2 linked regions of the Actinocatenispora sera genome follow. The protein of the gene in region 2 interacts with the protein of the main gene of each other region in a pairwise test. Links are inferred from orthologs where the notes say so. Each region holds a gene or a part of one and is shown on either strand. Other genes may lie near its edges.

Evidence for each region.
Region 1: the proteins of Asera_RS19315 (region 2) and Asera_RS01700 interact in binary tests that used the Bacillus subtilis proteins (3 or more experiments, as listed by UniProt). The link is inferred for Actinocatenispora sera from one-to-one orthologs.

The regions. Positions count from the first base shown.
Region 1 is NZ_AP023354.1:362,304-376,152, forward strand. What follows is about bases 6,229-9,223. They hold Asera_RS01700 (ABC transporter permease), read left to right. Parts: upstream 6,229-7,114; coding sequence 7,115-8,332; downstream 8,333-9,223. Other genes in these bases: Asera_RS01695 (ABC transporter ATP-binding protein), read left to right, coding at 6,264-7,118; Asera_RS01705 (aldo/keto reductase), read left to right, coding at 8,486-9,223. In the rest of the region: Asera_RS01665 (FAD-dependent monooxygenase), read right to left, coding at 45-1,259; Asera_RS01670 (acyltransferase family protein), read right to left, coding at 1,483-2,661; Asera_RS01675 (alpha/beta hydrolase), read right to left, coding at 2,658-3,737; Asera_RS01680 (sensor histidine kinase), read right to left, coding at 3,845-5,182; Asera_RS01685 (hypothetical protein), read left to right, coding at 5,334-5,816; Asera_RS01690 (transcriptional regulator), read left to right, coding at 5,813-6,139; more of Asera_RS01705, read left to right, coding at 9,224-9,430; Asera_RS01710 (FHA domain-containing protein), read left to right, coding at 9,700-10,809; Asera_RS01715 (hypothetical protein), read right to left, coding at 11,060-11,335; Asera_RS01720 (MFS transporter), read right to left, coding at 11,380-12,627; Asera_RS01725 (LysR family transcriptional regulator), read left to right, coding at 12,706-13,617; Asera_RS01730 (S1 family peptidase), read right to left, coding at 13,705-13,849.
Region 2 is NZ_AP023354.1:4,034,998-4,049,663, reverse strand. The notes cover bases 3,908-7,719. They hold Asera_RS19315 (efflux RND transporter permease subunit), read right to left. Parts: upstream 7,321-7,719; coding sequence 4,108-7,320; downstream 3,908-4,107. Other genes in these bases: Asera_RS19310 (MarR family winged helix-turn-helix transcriptional regulator), read left to right, coding at 7,528-7,719. In the rest of the region: bifunctional lysylphosphatidylglycerol synthetase/lysine--tRNA ligase LysX, read left to right, coding at 1-201; Asera_RS19335 (alpha/beta fold hydrolase), read left to right, coding at 201-1,115; Asera_RS19330 (VOC family protein), read right to left, coding at 1,290-2,033; Asera_RS19325 (hypothetical protein), read right to left, coding at 2,119-2,934; Asera_RS19320 (endonuclease/exonuclease/phosphatase family protein), read right to left, coding at 2,975-3,886; more of Asera_RS19310, read left to right, coding at 7,720-8,127; Asera_RS19305 (sigma-70 family RNA polymerase sigma factor), read right to left, coding at 8,227-9,168; Asera_RS19300 (AMP-binding protein), read left to right, coding at 9,522-11,273; Asera_RS19295 (DUF4232 domain-containing protein), read right to left, coding at 11,421-12,167; Asera_RS19290 (MurR/RpiR family transcriptional regulator), read right to left, coding at 12,397-13,302; Asera_RS19285 (exo-beta-N-acetylmuramidase NamZ family protein), read right to left, coding at 13,425-14,666. UniProt on the Bacillus subtilis protein: Required for self-resistance to surfactin, an antimicrobial lipopeptide surfactant produced by B.subtilis. Also required for swarming motility.

The sequences.
Region 1 (13,849 bases), 3.7 Mb from region 2 along the record:
CGCCGCGGGCCGGGGCTGCCGGCCCACCTCGGCGGCGGGGGCCCTCAGCGGGTGCCGACCTCGGCGGGTGCGGTGTAGTCGGGCAGGGTCAGCGACGACTTGACCTTGGCCACCCGGCCGCCGAACGCGCCGAGTCGCAGCAGCAGCGGGGCGACCCGGAACAGCTGGTTGCGGGCCCACACGCCGCGCCGGGTCGCGGGCGCGACGGCCACCCCGCCGCCGCCGATCGCGAGCGCCTGGTTGTCCGCGACGAACTGCCGCATCCGCTGCTCGTACGCCGCGAACGCGGCCCGGTGGTCGGTGGTCGCGGCCAGCTCGCCGGCCAGCACGTACGCTCCGACCAGGGCAATGCTCGAACCCTGCCCGGACAGGAACGACGGCGCGTAGGCCGCATCGCCGACCAGCGCGACCCGACCGCGGGACCAGTTCGGCATCCGGATCTGGCTGACCACGTCGAAGAACAGGTCGTCGGCGGTGCGCATCGCGTCGATCATCCGGGGCACCTCCCACCCGCCGTCGGCGAACACCGACGCGACGAGCTCACGCTGCGCGGCCGGGTCGCGGAACGCGGCGAACGGCGCCTCGGCCCGGCCGAAGCTGAGGAACCCGTGCACCCGGTCCGGGTCACCGGCGGCGTAGAGCACCGCGGTCCGGCCCGGCGCGGTGCTCGCCACCCCCTCGTGGTCCAGCCCCAGGTGGTTCGGCATGCTGAAGCCCGCGAAGCAGTGCCCCAGGTAGTGGTGGAACTGCTCCTCCGGCCCGAACACCAGCCGCCGGGTGTTGGAGTGCAGCCCGTCCGCGCCCACCACCACGTCGTACCGGGCGGTGTCCCCGCCGGCGAACCGCACGTCGACGCCGCTGTCGTGGTCGGTCAGCTCCGCGATCGAGTCGCCGAACCGGAACTCGACGTCGTCGCCGATCGCGTCGGACAGCAGCCCGGTCAGCGCGCCGCGGGGCAGCTCGGTGTCGCCGCCGTCCGCGCCGCCCAGCCGGTCCAGCCGCAGCGACACGACCCGCCGGCCGTCGTCGCGCAGGAACGTCATCCGCCCCATGTGCAGGTGCGCGGCCCGCAGCTGCTCGTACCGCCCCATCCGGCGGATCACGTCCAGCGCGGTGCCGCGCACGTCGACCGGGTACCCGCCGCCGCGCACCGCTGCCGCCTTCTCCACCACGGTCACCTCGAACCCGTACCGGTGCAGCCAGTACGCGAGCGCCGGGCCGGCGATGCTCGCCCCCGACACCAGTGCCGTCCTCGTCATCGCACTCTCCCCTCACCCGGCCGGCGTATCAGGTCACCAGCCCTTTCGGGTTACTGTACTACTTTGGCCATCGACCCGTTTATGCACAGCGTCGGGGCAGGTGCGAATCCGGACATTCACTCCAGTCGGGCCAGCCGGGCCGTCTCGACCCGTGGCCCGGTCGGATCGCCTCCGACCCCTCGGACTGGCCGCCGCTGGTTCCCGGACCCCGCCGGGCAGGCCGTCAGGCGGGCGGTACGGCGTGCGGCCGGCGGGCGGCGTGCGTCTCGACGCGGCGGAACAGCAGGCAGAAGCCGGCGAGGACCGCCCCGAACGCCGGGGTCCAGAGCAGCCGCAGCGCCAGCCAGTCACCGGCGGGCGGGCTCAGCAGCCCCGGTACCTGGCCGAACGGCAGCCCGGCGAGACTGACCGCGAGCAGCGCGCTCTGGTGCCAGCAGAAGACGGTCATCGCGGCCAGGTTGAGCACCGCGATCGGCGCCCACGCCGCCGGCCGGCGCAGCAGCGCCGCCAGCCGACCTCGTACCAGCAGGAACGCGCCGAGCTGCGCGGCGGCCAGGGCCAGGGTGAACAGCGACGGCGGATCCAGGTTCGACCAACCGTCACCGGGTACGCCGACCGCGCTCGCCGGGTACCCGGCGGCGACGAGCGCGGCGCCGGCCACGACGCCGGCCGGCAGCAGCACCGCACCCGCCCGGTGCGGCAGCGTGCCCTCGGCCAGCCCGATGCCCAGGGCGTACGGGACCGCCCAGCCCACCGGTACGGCGGCGAGCACGAGCCAGCTCGGCAACCCGGCCGGCCGCATCGTGTCGACCAACCCGATCGCGCCCACCAGCGGCACCAACCACCACAGTCCACATCGGGCGGTCAGGGTGCGCAGCACCGGCGTCGCCGCGGTGAGTAGCAGGTAGACCAGCAGGAACCAGAGCGGGTGGGACACCAGCGACCAGACCACCTGGCGGGTCGGCCCCGGCACCCCGAGCGCCGGCAACGCCGCCAGCACCGGGCCGAACACCGCGGCGAGCGCCAGCACCGGCAGCACCAGCCGGCGCAGCCGGCCGGCCAGCCACGGCAGCGCCGCCCGACCGCGGCTGCCGCGCGCCGCCGCGTACCCGCCGGCGAAGAAGAACGGGCCGAGCAGTTGCAGCAACCAGCTCACCGGCGCCGCCCCGGGCCACCCGGACAGCGGGCTGTGGTTGGTCAGCACGCCGGGCCGGCCGGGGTCGGCGACGAGCGCGGACACCAGCCAGTGGCCGATCACCACGCCGAGCATCGCCACCGCCCGCAACGCGTCGACGGTACGGTCCCGCCGCACCGGCGTGGCCGCGTCGACCCGGCCCGCCCAGCGGTGCCACGTTCCCTTCCTGCCAACGGTTGCCGCGACCGGCACGTCGGTCGTACTCATGCCGCACCTCCGCCGCTCGCCGCGAGCGCCGTGCGGGCCGGGGCGAAGTGACCGGGGCCGAGCGCGATGCGCGCCAGCGCGGCCAACGAGTCCGTACCGGGGGCCAGGTAGTGGTCGTGGTCGCCGACGTCTGCGGTCGGGAAGATCCGGGCACCGAACGCCGGGTCGGCCGGCTTGCGGCCGTGCCCGAAGCCGAACAGCCGCAGCCCCGGCACGTACCGGATCCAGTCCTTCGTGGACTGTCCGGCCCAGACCCGGGCCGGGGTGTGCAGCGCCGACGCGGTACCCACGCCCACGCCCGGGCTGCCGAACAGGGCGATGTCGGTGACCTGCCTTGGCAGGTACCGGGCGGCGAGGCCGAGCACGGTGGAGCCGTAGCTGTGCCCCAGCAGCGCGATCGTCGCATGTGGACGGACCGCGGTCAGTCCGGCGACGAACCGGCGCAACGCCACGGCACCGGTCGCGGCCAGCCGTTCCCGGGCCGCGTCGATCCCGACCCCGCGCGGCGTGGCGTAGCCGAGCCAGGCGATCACGGCGATGCGGGCGCCCGACGCCCGGTACAGGTTCGCCGCCTGCACCGCGGGCGACCGGTAGGCCTTGCCGCCCAGGCCGCGGCGAAAGTTCGCCAGCCGGTCGTCGACCCCCGGGACCAGCACCGCGATCCGGTCCGCGGTGGACAGGTCGCCGAACACCTGCGCGACCCTGCCGTCGCCGCGCGGATCGAACAGCAGGTACCGTCCGTGCCAGCCCGCGTACGGCGCGCCCGCCGCGGCCATCGCCGCCCGGTTCGCCTGGTAGCGCAGCGCGATCGGCGCGCCGTCCAGCTCACCGACCACCCCCGGGTACCGCGTCGCGAGCGAGCGCGGCGCGCCGGCCAGCGCGGCGTGCACCGCCGCCGGTGTCGCGGTCGCCGGGTCCGGCAGGTGCCGCGGATCCGCCCGCCACGCCGCGGTACCGATCGGCACCGCGGCGGGCCCGGCGGTCGCCGGCCCGTCCAGTACCGCGTTCGCGGCCGGTGCCGCCACCAGTACCGCGCTGAGCACCGCCAGCGCCCACCGACCCAGTCGAGATCGCATCGCCCGTCCCTTCGCCTCCGGGTCGGCGAGCGAGCGCCAGCCTGGCGTCGTCGCCCCCACCCGTCGTCACTGCGGCGAAAGTTAGGGCCGGAAACGGGCCCGGCACGTCACCCCGGGGAGCCGGATCCCCCGTCATACTCCGGACCGACGGCCGCCGGCATCGACGTCTCTGAGGGCCGGGCGGCTGACCGGGCCGGCGGATCCGACGGAGAGGCTGACGGTTCGGCGACCGGCAGGTCGGCGACGACGGTGAAGCCGCCGTCGGGGTCGGGCCCGGCGTGCAGGTCACCGCCGAGCAACGCGACCCGTTCCCGCATCCCGACCAGGCCGTGCCCGGCACCGGTGCCGGCACCGCGGCGGGTACCGGGACCGTTGTGCACCCGCAGCCGGACCCGGTCGGCCGTGACCTCGATCGTGACGTCGACCGGTGCGCCGGCGGCATGCCGGGTCGCATTCGACAGCGCCTCCTGCACCAGCCGGTACGCGCACACCTGTACCGCGGTGGGCGGCCGGTGCTCCAGTCCCTCGGCGCGGTAGGAGATCCGTACCCCGGCGCGGCGACCACCGGCCACCAGTCCGTCCACATCGGACAGTCCGGGTTGCGGTGCCCGCAGCGCGTCCTCGTCGCTGCGCAGCACCCCGAGCAGCCGGCGCATCTCGACCAGCGCGCTGCGGGCCTGCGCGGCGATCGAGTCGAGTTCCTCGGCGGCGCCGGGTGAGACGTCGTCCCGCCGGTACGGCGCGGTCTGCGCCTGGACCACGATCAACGACATGTGGTGTGCCACCACGTCGTGCAGTTCCCGGGCGATCCGGGTGCGCTCCTCCAGCGCGGCCCGGCGTGCCTTCTCCAGTTCGGTGCGCTCGGTCTCGGCGACCAGCGCCCGCTGGGCCCGCAACCGCGACCGGATCAGGTCGACCAGGACCGCGCCGATGGTCAGTACGGCGAGGCCGCCGGGCGCGTTGCCGGCGTCGACGTGCACCACCAGTACGCCGGCCATCGCCGCCCACATCCACCACAGCACCGCCCGCTGGTACCGCAGGCCGGCGAGAACGAACGCGACCGCGAGGATCGGGATCTGGGCCGGCTCCCACGGCCAGGAACCCCACACGGGCGCCGTGCGGACCGCCGGCGCGAGCAGGGCCGCGAGCACCCCGATCCGCCAGCCCATCAGCGGGTAGCGCAGCGCGAGTACCAGCGGCAGCAGTTGCACCACGGCAAGGATCAGGACGATCGCGCTCTGCTCGCCGCGGTGCGCGTTCAGCACCGTGACCATCGTCACCGGGTACAGCACGGCGATGGCGGCCACCACGGCGATCCGGGCCGCCCAGCGCAGCCAGCGGCCGCGGCCGACCGGCCAGCGGATCGGGGTGTCCGGCCCGTAGAGCAGCTGCCGCAGCCCGCGCCACGCCGCTGCGGTCACCTGTCGCCACCGTTGGTTCTGCACCACGCCGACGGTAGGCGGGCCGGGCGCCCCGCGTCGTGCCGCCCAGGTGGGACGCCGCACGTCCCGCCTGGGTACGGGGTCGGGCGGCCAGGTTTCCAGCGCGGAAAGTTATGACTTGACAGGTTGGAAACGAACACCGAGACTTTCCGACATGGAAACAGAGCAGGTGCCGCTGCCCAGCCCGGCCGACGCCGCCACCGCGCTGCGCGAGGTCGAGCAGGCGCGCCGCGCGCTCGACGGCACCGTCCCACCCTGGTGGTACTTCGTCGCCATGGCGGCGCTGGTCTCGGTCATTCCGGCGGCACAGCTGGTGCCGTCCGGCGCGCTCGGCGCCGTGCTCGGGATCGCCGGCTTCGCCGGATGGACGAGCCTGTTCGTGATCGTGCTCCGCGGGTACATGCACGAGGTCGGCTTCACCGTCCGGCTGCGCCGGCAGAAGGCCTGGCGCCTGGCGGTCTCCGGCATCGGATCCGGCCTGGCGATGGCCGTCGCGATGGGCCTCGCGTCGAGCTACGACCGGTGGTGGATCGGCTTCTTCGGCTCCGGCGCGATCTCGCTCGCGATCCTGGCCTGGGCGGTGCCGCTGCGACGGGCCGCGCGCCGCCGGCAGAGCGGCTGCGTCGGCGCGGCATGAGCGTGGAGCCCCGGTTCGACGCGACCATCCACGCGCCGAACCGGCTGCGCATCTGCGCGCTGCTCGACGCCGTGCAGTCGGCCGAGTTCGCCACCGTGCAGGAGAAGCTCGACGTCTCCGCATCGGTGCTGAGCAAGCACGTCGCGGTGCTGGTCGACGCCGGGTACGTGCAGCAGCGCCGGGCCACCCGCAACACCCGGCAGCGCGTCTGGTTGTCGCTCACCGACGCCGGCCGCAGCGCGTACCAGGGTCACGTCGCCGCGCTGCGCGCGATCGTCGCCGGTGGCACCGAACCGTCCGGCGAGAGCGCCGCGCGGCACTGACCACGCGAGACATCCGGCGGCCGAACGCCGCCGGCGGCAGAAGGAGGAACCGACAGTGGTGGACGCGCGGCTGGAGATCGACGCCGTCTCCAAGCGCTACGGCGACGTGGTTGCCTTGCAGGACATGACCTTCGACGTACGGGCCGGCGAGCTGTTCGGCTTCGTCGGCAGCAACGGCGCCGGCAAGACCACCACGATGCGCATCGTGCTCGGGGTGCTCGCAGCCGACTCCGGCCAGGTGCGGTGGGACGCCGAACCGATCACCGCAGACACCCGGCGCCGGATCGGCTACATGCCGGAGGAACGCGGGCTCTACCCGAAGATGAAGGTCGGCGAGCAGCTGACCTACCTGGCCGAGCTGCACGGGATGCCGCGCGGGGTGGCGCAGACGGCGGCGCTGCAGTGGGCGGAGGAGCTCGGCATCGCCGGCCGGTTCGGCGACGAGGTGCAGAAGCTGAGCCTGGGTAACCAGCAGCGGGTGCAGCTGGCCGCGGCGCTGGTGCACGACCCGGGCATCCTGGTCCTGGACGAGCCGTTCTCCGGGCTCGACCCGGTCGCGGTCGACGTGATGAGCGAGGTGTTGCGGCGCAAGGCACAGCAGGGCATCCCGGTGGTGTTCTCCAGCCACCAGCTGGATCTGGTCGAGCGGCTCTGCGACCGGGTCGGCATCGTCCGAAGTGGACAGATGGTGGCCTGCGGGCCGGTCGACGAGCTGCGCGACACCGGTACCGCCCGGCTGTCGGTGCTCGCCCCGGACGCGCCGGCCGGCTGGGCCGACGGCCTGCCCGGCGTGACCGTACTCGACCAGCAGCACGGCCGGACCACGCTGTCGCTCGCGACCGGCGCGGACGACCAGGCCGTACTGGCGGCGGCGCTCGCCACCGGCCCGGTGCACGAGTTCGCCCGGCAGCGGCCGTCCCTGACCGAACTGTTCCGCAACGTGGTGTCCGCACCGACCGCCGAGGAGGCCGCATCGTGAGCAACGCACAGTACGACGGACCGGGCGCACTGAGCGCCATCGGCGGGGTGCGGCTGATCGCGCGGCGCGAGCTCGCCACCCGGTTGCGGGCCAAGTCGTTCCTGATCAGTACGGCGATCATCGTCGTGTTCATCTGCGGCTACCTGATCCTGATGAACTTCATCCAGAACAGCTCGTCCAGCTCGACGATCGGGCTCACCCACCAGACCTCGGCCCTCGCGACGCCGGTCACCAGCGCCGCCGAGGCGGCCGGCCAGAAGGTCGACATCCGTACCGTCAGCGAGCAGGCGGGCCGCAAGCAGGTCGCCGACGGCAAGCTGGACGCACTGCTGGTCGGCACCGCCGACGCGCCGAAGGTCGTGGTGAAGAAGACCCTGTCCGCCGGGCTGACCAGCACCTTCCACGTGCTGGCCCAGCAGCAGGCGTTCAGCCAGCAGATCGACCAACTCGGCGGCGACCCGAGCAAGGTCCAGCAGGCGATGTCGACCGCGCAGCTGCCGGTGCAGCGGCTCCAGTCGGTCGACAAGTACCAGGTGCAGCGGATCGTGCTGGGCGTCATCGCGGTCGTGCTGATCTACATGTCGCTGATGATCAACGGCCAGGCGGTGGCGGCGGGGGTGATCGAGGAGAAGTCCAGCCGGGTGGTCGAGCTGCTGCTCGCCACCGTGCGGCCGTGGCAGCTGATGGCCGGCAAGGTTCTCGGCATCGCGGTCGTCGGACTGGTACAGATGGTGATCTTCGCCGCGGTCGGGGTCGGTCTCGGCCTCGCCACCGGCGCCTTCGCCATCCCGGCCGGGCTCATCACCGGGGCCGCGCTGTGGGCGATCGTCTGGTACGTCATCGGGTTCGCGATGTACGCGGTGATGCTCGCCGCGGCCGGCGCGCTGGTGTCCCGGCAGGAGGATGCGAACGCCGTGGTCACCCCGGTGATCATGCTGATCGTGGTACCGGCGGTGATCGGGTGGTCGCTGATCCCGGCGAACCCGGACGGCATGGCCGGCCGGGTGCTGTCGCTGATCCCGCTGTTCTCGCCGATGATCATGCCGATGCGGATCTCGCTCGGGGTGGCCGCGCCGTGGGAGATCGCGGTGTCGCTGGTGCTGTCGGTGGCGCTGGTGGTGGCGCTCGTCGCACTCGCCGGCCGGGTCTACCGCAACGCCGTGCTTCGCACCGGCGCCCGGGTACGCCTGGTCGACGCGCTGCGCGCCGCCTGACACCGCCGCCGATCATGGCGTCCGGGGGTACTGCGCGCCGACCGGGCGCGCCGCCCCGACGCCGTGCTCGGCGCGCAGCGCGACCCGTCGCGTGGGGTGGGACGGCGGGGGACCGTGGTGCCGGGGTGCGGGTGCCCGCTCTAGGGTCGGTACATGCGCTATCGCTCTCTGGGCAGCTCCGGCCTGCGGGTCTCCGTCGTCGGGCTGGGCTGCAACAACTTCGGACGCAAGCTCGATCTCGCCGGTACCCGGGCGGTGGTGGACGCGGCGCTCGACGCCGGCATCACGCTGCTGGACACGGCCGACATCTACGGCGGCGCGGGTACCTCCGAGCGGCTGCTCGGCGAGGTGCTGCAGCACCGCCGCGACCGGGTGGTGCTGGCCACCAAGTTCGGCTTCCAGAGCGCCGACCTGGGGTACGGGCCGGCCGCCGGCGCCAAGGGCGGCCGCGCCTACATCCGGCGCGCGGTGGAGGCGTCGCTGCGCCGGCTGCGTACCGACCACATCGACCTCTACCAGCTGCACACGCCGGACCCGGAGACGCCGATCGAGGAGACGCTCGCCGCGCTGACCGAACTGGTCACCGAGGGCAAGGTCCGCTATCTCGGACACTCGAACCTCACCGGCTGGCAGCTGGCCGAGGCGGCGCACGTCGCCGCCGCCGGCGGGTACGCGCCGTTCGTCTCGGCGCAGAACCAGTGGTCACTGCTCGACCGCGAGATCGAACGCGAGCTGGTACCGGCGGCCGAGCACTACGGCGTCGGCGTCCTGCCGTACTTCCCGCTGGCGAACGGCCTGCTCACCGGCAAGGTACGGCGTGGCCGGGAGCTGCCGGCCGGCAGCCGCATCGCGGAACGTGCGCATCTGGTCACCGAGTCCCGGCTGAACGTGGTGGAAGCGCTGGCCGCCTGGGGTGACAAGCACGACCGCAGCCTGCTGGAGCTCGCCGTCGGCGGCCTGGCCGCGATGCCCACCTGCGGCTCGGTGATCGCCGGCGCCACCACCCCGGAGCAGGTACGGGCGAACGCCGCCGCCGGTGACTGGGAACCCACTGCCGACGAACTCGACGAGCTGCTGGCCCTCCTCCCCACCCCCTGACCCCGATCACGGACCCAGCGCGTCGCCCAGCCCCCCCGCCGCGTTGATCAAGGGATTCACGCAGATTGCCGCAGGACGTCGCGGACGAATCCCTTGATCAACTCACCGGGGCCGGGGCCGGGGCCGGGGCGGCTGGCGTACGGGATGCGGCGGTGCCGGCACGGTGGGTGAAGGTGAGGGCGATCGGGTACCGACCAGCGCGACAGCCGAAGCCCGGTAGGCGATGATGAAGCCTCACGAGCAGGAGGGGGAGCCCGGTGCGCTTCGAGGTGACACGCGTCTTGGACTCGATCGAGCGGCGGCTGTGCACCGACCCGAGTGCCGCCCGCGCCATCGTCGATCTGGCGCCGATCGTGCGCCAGGTCGAGCTCGACGGCGGCCGGCCGGCCCACCTGCTCCGGCTCGGGCTGGTCATCGACGCGCTCGGGGCGCACCTCGGCGAGCCCGGCGCCAAGGTGTACCTGGTGGTCGACCGGGCGCTGATCACCGACCTGGAACTGACCTCGAACGAGAAGATGGTGCTGCGCCGCTGGGCCGACGACGGCCTGGTGGAGACGCTGCCAGAGGTGGACGACCGGCTGCTGGAGCTGTCGGCCTACACCGGGCTGCCGGTCGTCAGCCGGGACGACTTCGCCCGGTTCGCCGGTCGGCACCCGTGGGCGGCCGGCGCACCCTTCCTGATCCCGGTACCGGGGGTCGGTGGTGCGGCGCTCATGACCCGCCCCAACGCGGCGCCGACGATGCCGCGGCCCACCCTGGACCCGGCCACCCAGGCGGTTCTCGGCCGGTACTGGCGCTGCCCCGAGCCGGGCTGCGTGCTGTTCGGCGCCCCCGGCCCGGGCCAGCCGCCGCCGCGGGTGCGGTCCGGCCGGGCGGTCTGCCCCCGGCACGGCGCGCCCATGCACGACGGCGGCCCGCGCCAGCAGGCGACCCCGGTGACGATCTGGATCCGCGGCGAGGACCGCGGCCGGTTCCCGGTGACCGCCGGCGCCCCGGTGGTGGTCGGCCGGTCGCCGGAGGGGCCCGGCGGCGTACGGCTCGGTGAGCTGCTGGACGACGAGGCGGTGCACTGGGTCAGCCGCAGTCACGTCCGGCTGGATCTGCTCGACGGCGCCCTGGTGGTCACCGACACCAGCACGAACGGGACGACCGTGCACACCCGCTCCGGCCCGGACGCGGTACCGGAGACGATCACGCTGCACCGCGGCCAGCAGCACCGGCTCGGCGACTGGGACGTGGTCGAGTTGCACGAGGGCGTCCAGTTGGGCCGGGCGGACCGGCGGCCGAGCGGTGGCGGCGCGGACGACGCACCGGTGATGGCGGAGGCGCCGACGATGGCGATCCGGTTGCCTGGCTCGGCGGCCGATCGGCGCGGCTGAGCGATCCCCGGGTCGATCGGCGCGGCCGGGCGATCTGTCGTGCTCGCGCACCTTGTCGCGGTTGACTGGTGTGCTCGAGCGGTCAGTGAGGCCGGGCGGCGCTCGGCCGGGCGGCGCGAGGCGCCGGGCGGTCGGGTCGGAGGCGTAACGGTCCGCGACAGGGCGGCAGCGAGCGAGGCCGCGTCATCGCGGGACGCGGCCCGAGAACGGTCGAGGCCCGTCGCCGTTCCCCCGTAACCGGCGACGGATCCTAGCGACGGCTGAGCGGGGCGGTCTGGTCGAGCGCGACACCGGCGGTGCGGACCGACACGGTGCGCTTGACGACCCGCTGACCGCGGGGGCCGAGCTCCCAACCGGTGAGCAGCAGCCAGCTGGCGCGTTCGGCCGGCTTGCCCTGGGCAGCGTCCACAGTGGACGGAAGTGGGGGTTCGGTGATCAAGAGGCGGAGGGGTTGCTCGCGGAACTGGGGCGACGCGTCACCGGAGAGCTGGACGGTCTGGCCCGGTTGGGGAACGATTCCGATCATCACGCCGACCATGGTGCCCCCTGCCGCGAGGGATGCAAAGTCCGTCATCGATGTTCACCGGCAACGCTCAGGATCCGGCGACGCAGGGCAGGAGCACCTCGACGCAGGGTGAGCCCGAGCAGCAGCGCGCCCGTGACCAGCGCGGCGCCGTAGGCGACCGTGCCGGGCCACTTCCCGTACCCGTAGGCGACGCCGCCGAGCGACCCGCCGACGCTGCTGCCGAGGTAGTAGCAGAGCAGGTAAACGGCCGCTCCCTGGGCATCGAGGGCGCGGCCCCGCGCGCCGGCCCAGCCGCTGGCGACCGAGTGGCCGGCGAAGAAACCGGCGGTGACGAGCACCAGCCCGACGATCACCAGGGCCAAGTGGCCGGACAGGGTGACGGCCAGGCCGGCCAGAACGACCACCGCCGTGATCCAGAACACCTTCGGCCGACCGAAGCGGTCCGCCAGCCGGCCGGCGATCGCCGACGAGGACGAACCGGCCAGGTAGACCACGAAGATCAGGCCGACCAGGGTGCCGGACAACCGAAACGGCGCGGCGAGCAGCCGGAAGCCGAGGAAGTTGTAGACGGTGACGAAGCAGCCCATCAGCAGGAAACCGACCGCATGGAGCCGGATCAGCCCACCGTCGGTGAACGCGCGGCCGACCGCGGCGGCGAGCCGGCGCGGGGCCAACGGTTCGGGTACGAACCGGCGCGACGCCGGGATCGACAGCCGGAACAGCGCGGTACAGCCGAGGCCGAGGGCGCCGATCACGCCCAGCGCCAGGCGCCAGCCGCCGAGATCGGCGAGCAGGCTGGCGAGCAGCCGCCCGGCCATCCCACCGATCCCGTTACCCGCCACGTAGAGCCCGGTCGCGAAGCCGAGCGCGCGGTGGTCAACCTCCTCGGCCAGGTAGGTCATCGCGACCGCCTGCAGACCGCCGAGCGCGATGCCCTGCAACGCCCGCAGTACCAGCAGGATCTCGAACGAGGGTGCGAACGCCGCGGCGAGCCCGAGCACCCCGGCCGCGAGCAGTGCCGCCGTCATCATCGGGATCCGGCCGGTCACGTTGGACAGCGCGGACAGCGGGATGATCGAGACGGCCAGCCCGCCGGTGCCCACCGAGACGGCGAGGCTCGCGGTGGCCGGCGTCAGGCGGTACGACTGGGCGAGTTGCGGCAGCACCGCCTGCGCGCAGTAGAGCTGCGTGAACGTGGCCAGCCCCGCGGCGAACAGCGCCAGGGTGATGCGGCGGAATCCGGGGCTGCCGCGCCGGTGCGCGGTCGCGGGGAGGGTGGCCGAAACGCTCACGCATCGACGCTACGGTGGGCGTATTGATTCGTCCAATACGCTGATCTCGCCAGATCGATTCACGAGTGGATGATGCAGATGACCGAGGACGAGACGGTCGCCGCCGCGGTACGGCAGCTCGCACCGCGCCTGGCCGTGTTGCGTGCGGTGGCCGCCGACGAGCACGTGACGCACGTCGCGGAGGCGCTGGGCGTACCGCAGCCGACGGTCAGCCGGTGGCTGGCCGAGCTGACCGAGGCACTCGAGATCCCGGTACTGTCGCGCGCCGGCCGGCGGGTGCAGCTGACCCGGTCCGGCCGCGAGCTGGCCGAGGCCGCGGGTGCCGCGCTCGCCGCGCTGGAGACCGGCGTCCGCCACGCCGTGGAGGACCACGACCCGGACAGCGGCCGGGTGGTCTTCGCGTTCCTGCACACCATGGGCGGCGTGCCGGTGCCGGAACTGCTGCGCGAGTTCCGCCGGCACCATCCGCGGGTACGGTTCGCGCTGGAACAGGCGGGCCATGCCGAGATGGTGCGCCGGGTGCTCGACGGCGAGGTCGACCTCGCGCTGACCGGTCCGCTGCCCGAGCCGGACGGGCGCCTCGCCACCGCGCTGCTGCTGCGGCAGCGGCTCGTCGTTGCGGTACCGGCGGACCACCGGCTGGCCGACCGGCGCCGGGTGCGGCTGGCCGAGCTCGACGGCGAGGAGTTCGTCGGCCTCAAACCCGGGTACGGGCTGCGCCGGATCACCGACGAGCTGTGCGCGGCGGCCGGCTTCACCCCGCGGCTGAGTTGCGTCGGCGAGGAGGTGGACACGATCCGCGGGCTGGTCGCCGCCGGGCTGGGCCTGGCCGTACTGCCGCCGTCGGTGCCGCGGCCGCCACGTGGCCTGGTGGAGCTGCCGATCACGCCGCACGCGGTGCGCTCGATCGGCCTGGTCTGGCCGGCGGACCGGCCGCTGTCGCCGGCCGCCGCCAGGTTCCGCGACTTCGCCCTCGCCCACCGCCTCTGACCACCGGACACGACGCCGGCAACGCCGGGCGCTGGACGCGGCGCGGCGCGCCGGGATGCCCCGACGCGCCGCGGAAACTCCGGTGGCTCAGCCGATCTGGACGTGGTAGGTGCTCAGCGGCTCGGTCACCGGCTGGAAGAACGTCTCGCCGCCGGACGAGCAGTCGCCGCTGCCGCCGGAGGTGAGCCCCAGCGCGGTACTGCCGTCGAACAGCGGGCCGCCGCTGTCGCCG
Region 2 (14,666 bases):
ACCGAGCAGTCGCTGCGGGCTTCCGGCGGCGACCCGGAGGCGATGGAACTCGACGAGGACTTCCTCACCGCCCTGGAGTACGGCATGCCGCCCACCGGCGGCCTCGGCCTCGGCGTGGACCGGCTGGTGATGCTGCTGACCGGACTGTCCATCCGGGACACCCTGGCGTTCCCGATGGTGCGCCCCGGCGGGCGGTCCTGATGCCGGGTGGGTGGCATTCGCGGTCGGAGCTTCGCACCCTCGACGGCGAGCTGGTGCACGTGGTCGACGGCGGTACCGGGCCGGTGGTGCTGTTCTGCTGCGGCCTCGGGCAGAGCTGGTTCGACTGGGACGCCGTGGTGCCGCTGCTGCGCGGGTACCGCCTGGTCCGGCTCGACCGCCCCGGCCTCGGCCTCTCCCCGCGCTCGGCCCGACCGTCCACACTGGACGTGGAGGCGGCCCGGATCGCCGCCGCCGCGGACCGCTTCTCCCCCGCCGCGCCGGTCACCGTGGTGGCGCACTCGGCCGCCGCGCTGCACGCGGAGGCGTACGCGCGGACCGCACCGGACCGCCTCGCCGGCCTGGTGCTCGTCGACCCCAGCTACGAACCCGACGCGGTAGCGAGCGAGCAGCCGCTGCGCGGGCTCGAGACGCTGGCCCGGCAGGCCGACGCGCCGCTGTCCGCGCTGCTCGCGGCGGTCCCGGTCGCCCGGTTGATCGGCCCGCCCGCGGTGCGGCTGGCGTACCGGCTCGGCACCGCGCGCCGGCTCACCGGCCCGGACCGGCCGGGCTGGCCGCCCCGGCCCGACCCGGTGCCCGACGCGCTCGATGCCGTGCACTCGTCGGGCGAGACGCTGGCGAGCATCGTCGCCGAGCTCGCCGCGTACCGGGGTCAGGCGGTGGCGCTGCGGGCGATGCGCGCCGCGCCGTTCCCGCCGGTACCGGTGCGGGTGCTCGCCGCGACGTACGGTCTGGGCACCGACCGGGCCGCCGCGTGGTCGGCGGCCACCGCCGCGCTCGCCGCCGAACTGTCCGCCGGACACCAGGCACTGCCGGACGCGGCGCACCTTGCCATGCTCGACCGCCCGGACGCCGTCGCCACCGCCGTCCGCTCCCTCGCCCCGGCACACCCCTGAACCGCCGGTCACCGGACCGCAGCGCCATCCGAGCCCGGCCACACCCCCTGAACCGCCCGGTCACCGGACCCCAGGGCCATCCGAGCTCCGCCACACCCTGAACCGCCCGGTCACCGGACCTCGGGGCCGTACGACCCGTCCGCGGCACTGCCCCGGGTACCGGTCGTCGGTCGGTCAGCCCGGCGTGGTGCCGGTGTCGGGGTTGCGCCGGGTCACGCAGTACGGCAGACCAGCCGGGTCGCGCAGGGTGATCCAGTCGGCGGTGCGGTGGCTGCGCCGGGCGCCCCGGGCGGCGTGCCAGGCCGCCTCCGCCTCGAGGTCGTCGCACGCCAGGTCGAGATGCGCGGCGGCCGGCCGGGCATCGCCCAACCGCTGCAGCAGCAACCGCAGCGGCATCCCGGCCGGCCGGACCAGGTAGTGGAACTCGGGCCGGGATCCGGGCCGCAGCTGCCAGCCGGTCAGTGCCGACCAGAAGTCGCACTCCCGCTCGTAGCCGCCGGCCGGCAGGTCCAGGCAAAGCTGGTCGACCACGCTGCGGCTGCCGTCGTCGCGGGTGACCGGCGCGGGGCGTACCGCCTCGCCGCGCGCCGCGACGACGCAGAACGCCAGCCCGGCCGGCGACTCGAGCACGACGAGCCCGGGCTCCTGGTACCGCACCGTCGCGCCGAGCGACCGGGCGTGTGCCGCCAGCGCCTCGGGCTCGTCCGCGTGCAGGTCCAGGTGGCTGCCGCCATCGCCGGCGAACACCGTCTGCGCACGCAGGTACGCGTCGCCGGTGGGCGGTAGCAGCGTGACGAACTGGGCCCGGTCGCCCCGGCGGGCCGAGAGCGTCGAACCGGTGACCGCCTGCCAGAACGCGACGTCGCGGTCGGCAAAGGGGGCCGGTACATCCACGAATGCGGTCAGCCAGCGCAACATCCGACCAGCCTACGACCGCGCCGCCGACCGGCCAGCGCCCGATGCCCGGTTCGCAGCCGCCAACGCGACCCCGGGTCGGTCACGGTCAGGCCGGCTCGCCGAAGCGGGCCAGCAGTACCGCCGAGACGACGGCGAGCGCGAACCCGCCGGCCGCGACCGGCCAGTACCCGGCCCGGGTGGTGTCGCCGAGCAGCAGCACCCCGACCGCGGACGGCACGACCGATTCGCCGAGCACCAGCGCGGCGGTTGCCGCAGCGACCGCGCCGGTCTGCAGCGCGGTGGTGAACGACGCGAACGCGGTCACCCCGGCGACGATCACCAGGTACGCGGCCGGGTCGCGGACCAGGTGCGCCGGCGCGAGGTCGGGCAGGATGCGGGCCGCGATGGCGACGATGCCGAAGCCGAGACCGCCGGCCAGGCCGAGCGCGGTGCACCGGGCCCGGCTCGGCAACCGGCTCGCCGCCAGCGCCGCGACGATCAGCAGCCCGGTCGCCACGACCAGCCCCCACCGGAACGCGCCGCCGACCGTCGGCGTCCCCTCGGCGCCGGCCGAGACCCCGATCGAGGCGAGGCCCACGCACACCCCGGCGACGGCGATCCACTCGTTGGACGACAGCCGGGCCGACAGCAGCGGCACGGCCACGACCGCGGTCACCGCGAGCGAGCCGGCGACGGCCGCCTGCACCGCGAACAGCGGCAGCCCGCGCAGCGCGACGATCTCGGCGGCGAACCCGGCCAGGTCGCAGCCCAGCCCGAGCAGGTACGGCAGCCGCAGGACCACTCGGAGCAGGCCGCGCAGACCGGAGCCGGGCGGTTCGGTGCGTGCCGCGTAGGCCTGCAGCGCGGACGCGACGCCGAACAACACCGCGGCGCCGAGGGCCGCCGGCAGGCTGATGATCACCGGCTCAGGCTACGGGGCGGGCGCGAACGCGCGGTGCCGGCTACGCGACGATGCTCGCGTCGACCACGAGCGCGGCGTGGTCGGAGTAGAAGCTGCCCGGGCCGTGCCGGTCGAGCCGCTGCCAGACGGTCCTCGCCGCCCGCACCCGGACCCGCCGCTCGTCGACGAACACGTAGTCGATCCGGTGCGGCAGCCGCTGCCCGCCGTCCGCCCGGTCGAAGGTACCGCCGGGCTCGGCCGCCGCGTCCGGGTGCGCGAGCCGGTACGCGTCGGCGAAGCCGGCCTTCGCCAGCCGAGCGGTGACCTGCCACTGCGGTCGTACGTGCCGGCGGTACGCAGGGTCGCCGGCGGCGAGGTCGAGGTGCGACTCGGTGTTGAAGCCGCCGGCGAGCAGCACCGGCACGTCGGAGTCGGCCAGTGCAGTGGGCAGGTGCTCGGTGAGGATCTCCTCGATGTTGGCGAGCTGCGGCAGTTCCAGCAGGGCCAGCTGCTCGTCGTTGCGGGTGCGTTCGGCGCCGTCGACCAGTTCGGCGACGGTGGCCTCCAGCGCGTCGGCGATCGCCACGTCGAACCGCAGCCACGTGTCGAACACCGCGACCTCGCCGCCGCCGGGCAACCGCAGCCGGAGCCCGCCGAAGTTGTAGCTGTCCACGGTGCGCCCGGCCGGCGCCGGCAACAGCTCGAGCACCGGCAGCCGGGTGACGATGGCGAGGTTGTCGTCGGTCCCGTCGACGGCGAGCCGGTGTCCGCGGTAGTCGGCGTGCCCGGCGGCGTGCAGCCCGGCGACGATCCGGTCGGTGGCGCCCTCCGTCTCCACGCAGCACAGCACGTCGGGCGCGACGTCGCCGATCAGGTCGGTCATCTGGTCGAGCACGTCGCCGGCCGGGCTACCGGTGCCACCGCGGCACAGGTTCCACACCATCAGCCGCAGATCGGACCTCGGGCCTGTCATCCGTCACACCTCCGCTGCGGGCGCGGACCCGGTGTCCTCGCGACACGAGGTGTCCGCACCCGATGGGTGCCGGGTAGGGCCGCCGCCACGGCCTGTCAGGCTACCGCGACCGCGCGCGGCGCGATGCCGGATATGGCAACCGCCATACCGTTCGTCCGCTACCGGGCGGTCATCCCGGGCGAGCGGAGGGCCACCCTGGCCCACCGCTCGCCGGGCGTCCGTCACTGCGCCCCGGCGGCGGCCGGCTCGCACCGCGCGTCCGGCGTCGCCTCGGCCGCCTCCCGGCGCAGCCGGCGCTTCTCCCGCCGGCCCTCCACCATCGTGTAGAGCGCCGGCACCAGCAGCAACGTCAGCAGCGTCGAGGACACCAGGCCGCCGATCACCACGATCGCCAGCGGCTGCGAGATGAACCCGCCCTTGCCGGTCAACCCGAGCGACATCGGGATCAGCGCGCAGATCGTCGCCGCGGCGGTCATCAGGATCGGCCGCAGCCGGCGCCGGCCGCCCTCGACCACCGCCTCGGCCACGGTCATCCCCTGCCGCCGGTACTGGTTGATCAGGTCCATCAGCACGATCGCGTTGGTGACCACGATGCCGATCAGCATCAGCAGACCGATCAGCGACGCGACACCCAGCGCGGTGTTGCTGGCCAGCAGCGCCACGATCGCGCCGGTCGCCGCGAACGGCACCGACACCAGCAGGATCAGCGGCTGCAGCAGCGACCGGAACGTCGCCACCATGATGATGAACACGATCGCGATCGCGGCGAGCAGCGCGATCCCGAGCGCCCTGAACGCGTCGGACTGGTCCGACCCCACGCCGCCCATGCTCCAGTCGGCACCGGTGGGCAGCTTCAACGCGTCCAGCTTCTTGGTCAGGTCGCTGGTGACCTGGCCGGTGTTGCTGCTGGTCGCCGTCGCGGAGACGGTCGCGCTGCGATTCCGGTCGGTGTGCGAGATGGTGACCGGACCGTTGACCCGCTTGACCGTCGCCACCGCCGACAGCGGCACCGTGCCGGTCGCCGTCGGTACTGGCAGCGCCTTGAGCTTGTCCATCGTGGCCGGCGCCGCCCCGGTACGGACGATCACGTTGCGGTCGGCCCCGTCCAGCTCGATCTTCGCGGCCGGCGCGCCCTGGAAGGCCTGCTGCACGAGCTGGGTGATCGTGGTGTCGGTCAGCCCGTACTGCGCGGCCCGGCGGTGGTCGACGGTGACCTGCACCTGCGGGTTGGTCGGCGACAGGTCGCTCTCCACGTCGCGCAGCTGCCCGGTGCGCTTGAACGCGCCCTCGACCTGGCTCGCCGCCGTGCGCAGTGTCGCGTCGTCCGGGGCGGTCACCACCACCTGCACGTTGCTCGCGCCGAAACCGGTGACGTCGCCGAAGGTCACCTCGCCGACGCCGGACAGCTCGTCGATGTCGTGCCGCAGCGAGTCGGACAGCGCGTCGGTGTCGGTGCCCTCGGTCACGGTGACCTGGAAGCTCGCCTGGTTGGAGCTGCCGGTACCGAAGCCGGTCGAGCCGACGGTCGCCTGGTACGACTTGATGTCGCCGTGCCGGCGCAGCACGCCCTCGATCTTCTCCGCCGCGTCGCTGGTCGCCGAGAGGCTGGTACCGACCGGCATCTTCTCCGACAGGCTCAGCGTGTCCTGGCCGGACGAGTCGAGCAGGTTGGTCTTGAGCCCGGGTGCCAGCGCCAGCGTGCCGACGAACACCACGACCGCGATCAACACCGTGACGAACCGGTGGCGGGTGGCGAACCGGATGACCGGCACGTACGCCCGCTGCAGCGGACTGCGCCGCTCCTTCTCCAGCGCCTTCTGCCGGGCCAGCTCGGCCTCCGCCGGCGAGACCCGCTTCGGCGCCTTGAGGAACCAGTACGCGAGCACCGGGGTGATGGTCAGCGCCACCAGCAGCGAGGCCAGCAGCGCCACCACCACGGTGATCGCGAACGGTGCGAACAGCTCGCCGACCATGCCGCCGACCAGCCCGATCGGCAGGAACACCGCGACCGTGGTCAGCGTCGACGAGGTGACCGCGCCGGCCACCTCGCGCACCCCGGACAGCACCGCGTCCCGCTTGGACTCGCCGTAGCCGAGATGTCGTTTGACGTTCTCCAGCACGACGATGGAGTCGTCCACCACCCGGCCGATCGCGATCGTCAGCCCGCCCAGCGTCAGCAGGTTGAGGGTGTCGCCCTTCAGCCACATCACCAGCAGCGCGATCATCACCGACACCGGGATGCTGACCACGGTGACCAGCGTCGCCCGTACCGACAGCAGGAAGATCAGGATCACCACGACGGCGAAGACCAGACCCAGCATGCCCTCGGTGAACAGGTCCTTGATCGACTTCTGCACGTACGGCGCCTGGTCGGAGACGATGGTCAGCTCGCCGCCGGGGCCGAGGTCGGACTTCAGGTCGGACAGCTCGTCGCGGACCTTCTTCGAGATCGCGACCGCGTTGCCGTCCGGCTTCATGGTGATCGACACGCCGAGGCTCGGCTTGCCATTGGTCCGGGTCAGCGAGGTGGCCGCCGATTCGGTGACCTTGACGCTCGCCACGTCGCCCAGCCGTACCGGCTTCGCGGCCTTCTGCGGCCCGCCCTGCTGCCCGGTCGCACCGGACGAGCCGGTGCCCTGCTGACCCGGGTTGCCGGGCTGGCCGGCACCCTGCGGGCCGGCACCGGCCGCCGCGGCCGGCGACAGGTACAGGTTCTTGATCTGCTGGACCGAGTCGAACTTGCCGCCGACCTGCACCGACAGGCTCTTGTCGCCCTCGGTGAGGGTACCGGCCGACGCCCGCGCACCGGCGCCCTGCAGGGCGGTGACGACCGCCGTCGGCGGCACGCCCGCCTTGGCCAGCTTCGCCGCGTCCGGGGTGATCGTGACCTGCTGGTCGCGTACCCCGGTGATGTCGGCGTCCTTGACCCCGTCGATCTTGCGCAGCTTCGGCGCGACGGTGTCGGTGAGCCGCTGCCCGAGCTGCTGCTGGGACAGCGATCCGGACGCGGCCAGCGTGACCACCGGCAGCGAGTCGGTGCTACCGGCGAACACGCTGGTCTGCGCGTTGTCCGGCAGCTGCGCGTCGATCCGGTTGACCGCCTGCTCGATCTTGTTGGTCGCGTCGTCCAGGTCGGTGCCGTACTCGAACTGGGCGAGCACGGTGGCCGACCCGGACTGCGAGGTCGAGGTGACGCTCTCCAGATTCGGTACCGCCTGGATGGCGTCCTCGATCGGCGTGGTGACCTGCTCCTCGACCACCTGGGGCGAGGCGCCCTGATCGGTGATCAGGACCGCGGCGATCGGGAACTCCAGCGACGGCAGCAGTTGCTGGCGCAGCGATGGAATGGAGAACGCCCCGAAGCCGATGATCACGACGGTGATCAGGGCGACGAGACTACGGTTGGCAAGACTGAGCCGGGACAGCAGCCACATACTGGCTTTCCCCTCGTTGTCCGGGGCCTTCGGGCGGCGATGCCCTCATATGGTCTGACCGGGGTGATCGCGGCGCCGCTCGGACCCGCCAGTCCGGCGCACAGCCGCGATCACTAGTACGGTTCAGAAAAACAGTTTGGCTGACCCGAAGTATCCGGCCGGCACCGGCCCCCGACCGTGCACGGACAGTGGCTCGCCGGATACGAAATGACTGGGGAGACGGACGTGGTCACCGGCGACGAGCTGATCGGCAGGATCCTGGCGGACGGGCAGCGGCTCCAGCAGGCGGCGACCCGGCTGCGGCCGAGCCCCCTGCTCGACCTCAACCTGACGATGCAGCAGCTCAAGGTCCTGATCGCGCTGGCGCGCGGGGCAAGCTCCGGTCAGGCGCTCACCGACGTGCTCGGCGTCCGGCTCGCCACCGTCACCGGCATCGTCGACCGGCTCGCCGCTCAGCACCTGGTCAGCCGGCGCGAGGACCCGAACGACCGCCGGGTGCGCCGGGTCGAGCTGACCGCTACCGGCCGGCGGCTGCTGGACCGGCTCAACGAGGCCGGCGAGTTCGCCACCCGGCGGTTGCTGGAACGGCTGGACACCGACGGCCTGCGTACCGTCGCCGCGGCGGTCCGGCTGCTCTGCGAGGCCGCCGAGGACGAGGCCACCGATCGCGGACCGGCCGGCGAGGCACGACCCGGCAAAGACTCGGCCGGCACCGCCGCGCACGACTCGGCCGGCAGCGACTCGACCGGCACCGCCGGCAATGACTCGACCGGCAGCCAATCGGCCGGCAGCGCCGCCGGCGGCTGACGAACCGCGCCGGCACCGGACGGTACGGCGTTCGGGGCCGAAGACGAAACGACGGCCGACCCCCTCGGGGTCGGCCGTCGTTCGTGCTGGTGGATGCGGTCAGGCGGCGTCCAGGCCGCCGGAACCGGCCAGCTCGCGCAGCCGGTGCAGCGCCTGGATCTCCAGCTGCCGGATCCGCTCCCGGGACAGCGAGAACCGCTGCGCCACCTCGGTGAGCGAGTGCTCCCGCCCGTCGTCCAGCCCGTACCGGGCGCGGACGATGCCGGCGGACCGGTCGTCCAGGTGGCCGAGCAGCCCGTCCACCCGGTCGCGCTCCATCCCGGCCAGCACCAGATCCTCCGGGCTGGGCGAGTCGGTGTCGGCGACCAGGTCGCCGAGGTTGGTGTCGCCGTCGTCGCCGACCGGGGTGTCCAGCGACACCGTGTCCTGCGACCAGCGCTTGAGTTCGTTGATCCGCTCGACGCTGACGCCCAGCCCCTTCGCCAGCTGCTCGGCCTCGGGCTCCTGGCCCAGCTCACGGGTGAGCTGGCGGGTCATGTTGCGCATCCGGTTGACGTCCTCGACCAGGTGCACCGGCAGTCGCACGGTGCGCTCCTGCTGCGCGATGGCCCGGCTGATCGCCTGCCGGATCCACCAGGTCGCGTAGGTGGAGAACTTGAAGCCGCGCTCGTAGTCGAACTTCTCGACCGCGCGGACCAGACCGGTGTTGCCCTCCTGGATGAGGTCGAGCATCGGCATGCCGCTGCGCACGTACCGCCGGGCGATGGAGACGACGAGCCGCAGGTTCGCCTTGACGAACTGCTCCTTGGCCCGCTGCCCCTCGACCACCAGCCGAGTCAGCTCCGCCTTCGAGGCGCCGTGCACCGTCTGTCCGGCTTCGAGCAGCTTGTCGGCGTAGAGCCCGGCCTCGACCGCCTTCGCGATGTCGACCTCGCCGGCCGCGTCCAACAACGGCGTCCTGGAAATTTCGTGCAGGTACACACCGACCAGGTCGCGCTCCTCGGCGACTTTGTCGGTGCGGATACCCGTGTCGTTCGCCACGTTCGCCGTCCTCCCGTTGTGCTGAGCTGCCCGCTGTGCGCCCTGCCACTGCGTACAACGTCCTACCGACCGGAGTGATTCCGAGCTAGGGTGTATGGCCAATCACCGCAACCGGCTGCCCCCGCGGCCGATCCGGTAGTCCCCCGGTCCCTTCATGTAACCGTCCTCGCCTGCGGCCAACCCTGGTAGAGACTGGGAGAAAGCTGAAAACCTCTCCGACACCCCCACCACGGCGTCCGGCGCACCACACTGTTGCCAGGCTCGCCGGCCGCTCGCCGGCTTCCCTGATCATCGAGCCCACCTGATCATCGAGCCCACCCGCAACACTGGTGAGACGTCCGAGAGGGGCGCGCATGGCACACAGTGAGACGACCACCACTCCAACCGGTGACGGCACGGCGTTATTCCGCGCGGCCCGAGACTTCCTGCTGGCGGCCGAAGAGGACTACGACCGGGCCTACCGCGAGTTCTCCTGGCCGGAGTTGACCAGCTTCAACTGGGCCCGGGACTGGTTCGACGCGGTACTCACCGCGCAACGGCCGGACCAGATCGCGCTGCGGGTCATCGAGGAGGACGGCAGCGACACCGAACTGACCTTCGCCGACCTGACCGAGCGGTCCACCCAGCTCGCGGCGTGGCTCGCCGCCGAGGGGGTGGCCCGCAACGAGCGCGTCATCGTGATGCTCGGCAACCAGATCGAGCTGTGGGAGACGCTGCTCGCGCTGCTGCGGCTGGGCGCCGTGGTCATCCCCGCCACCACCCTGCTCGGGCCCGCCGACCTGCGCGACCGGGTACACCGGGGCGAGGCCCGGCACGTGGTGGCCCGCTCCGCCGACGCGGCGAAGTTCGCCGACGTGCCCGGGTCGTACACCCGGATCGCGGTCGGCGAACCGGTCGAGGGCTGGCTGCGCTACGCCGACGCGTACGGGTTCGGCGGCCTGCCGCCGGAGCCGGACACCGCGGCGACCGACCCGCTGCTGCTCTACTTCACCTCCGGCACCACCGCGCAGCCCAAGCTGGTCGAGCACACCCACCAGAGCTACCCGGTCGGGCACCTGTCGACGATGTACTGGCTCGGGCTGCGGCCGGGCGACGTGCACCTCAACATCTCCTCGCCGGGCTGGGCCAAGCACGCCTGGAGCAACCTGTTCGCGCCGTGGAACGCCGGCGCCACCGTGCTGGTCTACAACTACCAACGGTTCGACCCGGCGGCGTTGCTGGGCGTGCTGCGCGACGCGGCGGTGACCACGTTCTGCGCGCCACCGACCGTGTGGCGGATGCTCATCCAGGCCGACCTGTCGGCAGCGCGGCTGAGCCTGCGCGAGGTGGCCAGCGCCGGCGAGCCGCTCAACCCCGAGGTCATCGAACAGGTCCGGCGTGCCTGGGGGCTGACCATCCGGGACGGGTACGGCCAGACCGAGACCACCTGCCAGATCGGGAACCCGCCCGGCGCGCCGCTCAAGCTCGGCTCGATGGGGCGGCCGCTGCCCGGGTACCAGATCACCCTGGTCGACCCGGCCACCGACACGGTGGTGACCGAGCCCGGGGTCGAGGGCGAGATCTGCATCGACCTGGACCGCCGACCGGTGCCGCTGATGACCGGGTACCGCGACGACGCGGAGCGCAACGCGGACGCGATGCGCGGCCGGCGGTACCACACCGGCGACGTGGCGAGCCGGGACACCGACGGCTACCTGACCTACGTGGGCCGCGCCGACGACGTGTTCAAGGCGGCGGACTACCGGATCTCCCCGTTCGAGCTGGAGAGCGTACTGCTGGAGCACCCGGCGGTGGCCGAGGCCGCGGTGGTGCCGGGCCCGGACCCGGTGCGCCTCGCGGTACCCAAGGCGTACGTGGTGCTCGCCGCCGGCGTGGCACCCGATGCGGCGACCGCCCGCGACATCCTGCGCTACGCCCGGGAGCACCTGGCGCCGTACAAGCGGGTGCGACGGCTGGAGTTCGCCGAGCTGCCGAAGACCATCTCCGGCAAGATCCGCCGGGTCGACCTGCGCAAGCGCGAGGAGCAGGTGCACGGCAGCGGCACCGACGCCGCGGTGCGCTCGACCCACGAGTACTGGGAAGAGGACCTCACCGACACCCCGTGAGATCCCACGCCGCCGGTGCCCGGTGTCATCCCCGGGCTCCGGCGGCGCTGGCGATGCCCGGATCCGGCGGCGCTGGCGGGGCCCCGGATCCGGCGGCGCTGGCGGGGCCCGGACCAGGCCGACCCCGACGTTCCCGGCGGGGTGGCGTCAGCCGCCGGCGGGGCCGGAACCCGACGCCAGCGGGCCGACGGTGATCGCGCCGTGGCCGCAGACCGGCCCGTACGACCAGGCCGCGTGCGCCGTACCGGAGGCGCCGGGTAGCGCCACCTGCAGCCCGTGCGGCGCGGGCTCGCAGTTTCCGGTCTGCGACTCGCCGCTGCTTGCCACCGCGCCCCAGCTGGCCGGCGCGTACATGGTGGCGTGCGCCTTGAGCGTCACGGTGCGGGGCCGCTGCGCGGTGTCGTGCAGGACCGAGGTGGCGATCTTGCCGTTGGAGGCGGACACCAGTTGCAGCCCGACGTAGCCGGACGACTGGCAGCTGCCGCCGGTGTTGGTCAGGATGATCGACGCGTGGTGGGTGCCGGCGGCGGCACCGAGCGGCCGTACCGTCGCCTTGAGCTGGCCGGGCCGGCAGCGCTTCGATGCGGGCACCGCGCCGCCCCCGGAGGCGGCGGTCGATCCGGAGCCGGAGCCCTTGCCGCCGGTGCTCTTCCCGCCGGACGAGGTACCGCCGGAGCCCGACTTCCCAGACGAGCCGGGGTCGGCCGAGATCTGCAGGCTGCCGCTCGGGGCGGGGCTGCCGCTGCCGTGCGCCGAGTGCCCGCCGGTACCGCTCGGGCCCGAACCGGCCGCGTCGTCGTGCGACGAGCCGCAGCCGGCCAGCAGCACGGCGGCGGCCGCCACGGCGCCGAGGGCGAACGCCCGCCTGTCCGACCACCAGTGACGAGTACCCATCGGTGCCTCCCCGGCCGTGCCCGAACCGAAATGAAGTGCCCGTCGATCGTAGGTTCTGTGGTGGTTTTCCGCAGCCCGGCCCGAAATGCGGCACCCGATCGACCGACGCGCCGTCTGACCGACCCACGGCGGTCTCCGCGGCACCGGTCACGCGGGCACCCAGCCACGGCGACTCGCGACAGCGGCCCGCCGCGGCAGTCAGCGCGGCGGCGGTCAGCCGCGGCAGCGGTCAGCCGCGGCGGCGGTTGGCGGTCGCCCGGCGGGACGCGACCGCCTCGGCGGTGGCCTCCAGGTTGCGCTTGGTGCGGGTCCGGTTCTTCGCCGCGACGCCGACGAACAGGCAGTCGACCACGGTCAGCTGGGCCAGCCGGCTCGCCATCGCACCGGAACGGTACGTGGTCTCCCGCGCCGCGGTGGTCAGCACCACGTCGGCCACCTCGGCGATCGGCGAGCGCGGGTAGTTGGTCAGCGCGATCGTGGTGGCGCCCTGCCGCCGGGCCTGGTCGAGCACGTCGACGCAGTCGGTGGTGGTACCGGTGTGCGAGATGCCGAGCGCGACGTCGCCCTTGCCCAGCAGCGCCGCGCTGGTCAGCGCGGTGTGGGTGTCCGGCCAGTAGAACGCGGTCCGGCCGATGCGGTGCAGCTTCTGCTGGAAGTCGGCCGCCACCGAACCGCTCGCACCGACGCCGAACACGTCGACCCGGCCGGCCGCGGACAGCACCGCCACCGCCTGCTCGCAGGCGGCGACGTCGAGCTGCTCGGCGGTCTCCTCCACCGCCCGCGCGTCGTTGAACGAGATCGTCGCGATGATCTGCGCCATGTCCGCGCCGGGCGGGATGTCGCCGCCGACCACGCGGGCGTCCGGCGGCTCGACCCGGCGCGCCGCCTCGGCCGCCAGCCGGATCCGCAGCTGCGGGTACCCGCTCATGCCGACCGAACGGCAGAACCGGATCACCGTGGCCTCGGAGGTACCGGCGGCCGACGCCAGCTCGGTGATGGTCTGCCGCGCGGCGGCGGCCGGATCTGCGATGACGAGGCGGGCGACTCGCTGTTCGGCCGGTGACAGCGCCGGCAGCAGCCCGCTGACGTGCACGATCAGGCCGCCGGGCGCGGCATCGTTGGCAGTCTTGGACACTGGCGAGGCACCTCGATCTCTCCGGCGGTTCGGTCAGCCGGTGCTGGGACCAGTGTCGCAGTCGACGGTTGCGCGGGCTCCGACACCGATGCTGGTACGCCTCGGCCGGCGCTCAGTAAAACTCATCGTCCCGGACCGGAGTACAGCAGGTAGCGACGACGCTGGGCGCGGAACGCGGACAATTCACCCGACCATGCATGTATCACATCGGACGCGCCGGCGCCGTCGTCGATCATCGTGCGCAGCCGGGGCGAGCCGGTCAGCTTGTCGATCCAGTACGGCCGCACCGGGTCGTAGTCGTCGTAGCGCCAGGCGAACCCGTCGTACTTCTTCGCCTCCACCAGCATGTGCACCGCGGTGGCGATCGGGTCGTACCGCGCCGGGTCGACGATCTCCACCTCCAAGCCGTTGCACAGCGTGTTGGCGTACTTGTTGAACGTCGGCGTGAAGTAGGCCTCGCGGAACCGCACCCCGGGCAGGTCGGCGGCGTTGAGCCGGTCGCTCCAGTGGTAGTCCAGGTACGGCGCGCCGATCAGCTCGAACGGCCGGGTGGTGCCGCGTCCCTCGGCGGCGTTGGTGCCCTCGAACATGCAGGTACCGGGGTAGACCAGGGCGGAGGTCTGGGTCGGCATGTTCGGGCTGGGCAGCACCCACGGCAGGTAGGTCAGGTCGGTGCCGAGCTGGTCGGTGCGCCAGTTGCTGACCTGCACCACGGACAGGTCCACCGACCGGCCGGCGGCGCTTGGCAGGAACTCGCCGTTGTAGAAACGGGCCAGCTCGCCGGTGGTCATCCCGTGCTGCTGGACGATCTCCTTCTTGCCCACGCCGGACTCGTAGCCGGCGGTCATCATCGGGCCGTACGCCTTGCCGCCACAGGGATTCGGCCGGTCCAGCACCACGTAGCGCAGGCCCAGCTTCGCGGCCGCCACCATCGAGTCGTACAGCGTCCAGATGTAGGTGTAGAACCGCGCACCGACGTCCTGGATGTCGTAGACGACGGTGTCGATGCCGGCCTTGCCGAACATCGACGCCCAGTCGTCCTGGGTCGCGCCGTACGCGTCGTAGACGGTCAGGCCGGTGCGCGGATCGGTGCTGGTGCCCTCCGAGCTGCCGGCCTGGGCCGAGCCGCGGAACCCGTGCTCGGGGCCGAACACCCCGACGATGTCCACGGTGCCGCCCTCGACCATCAGGTCGACCGCGTGCCGGTACGCGGAGTCGACGCCGGTCGGGTTGGACACCATGCCGACCTTCGCGCCGGCGAGCGCCTGCCAGCCGTCGTCGATCAGGTTCTGCAGGCCGGTCCGCACCTGCTTGCGGCCGCCCGGATGCGCGGCCGCGGGTGCGGCACCGGCGCCGATCGTGGT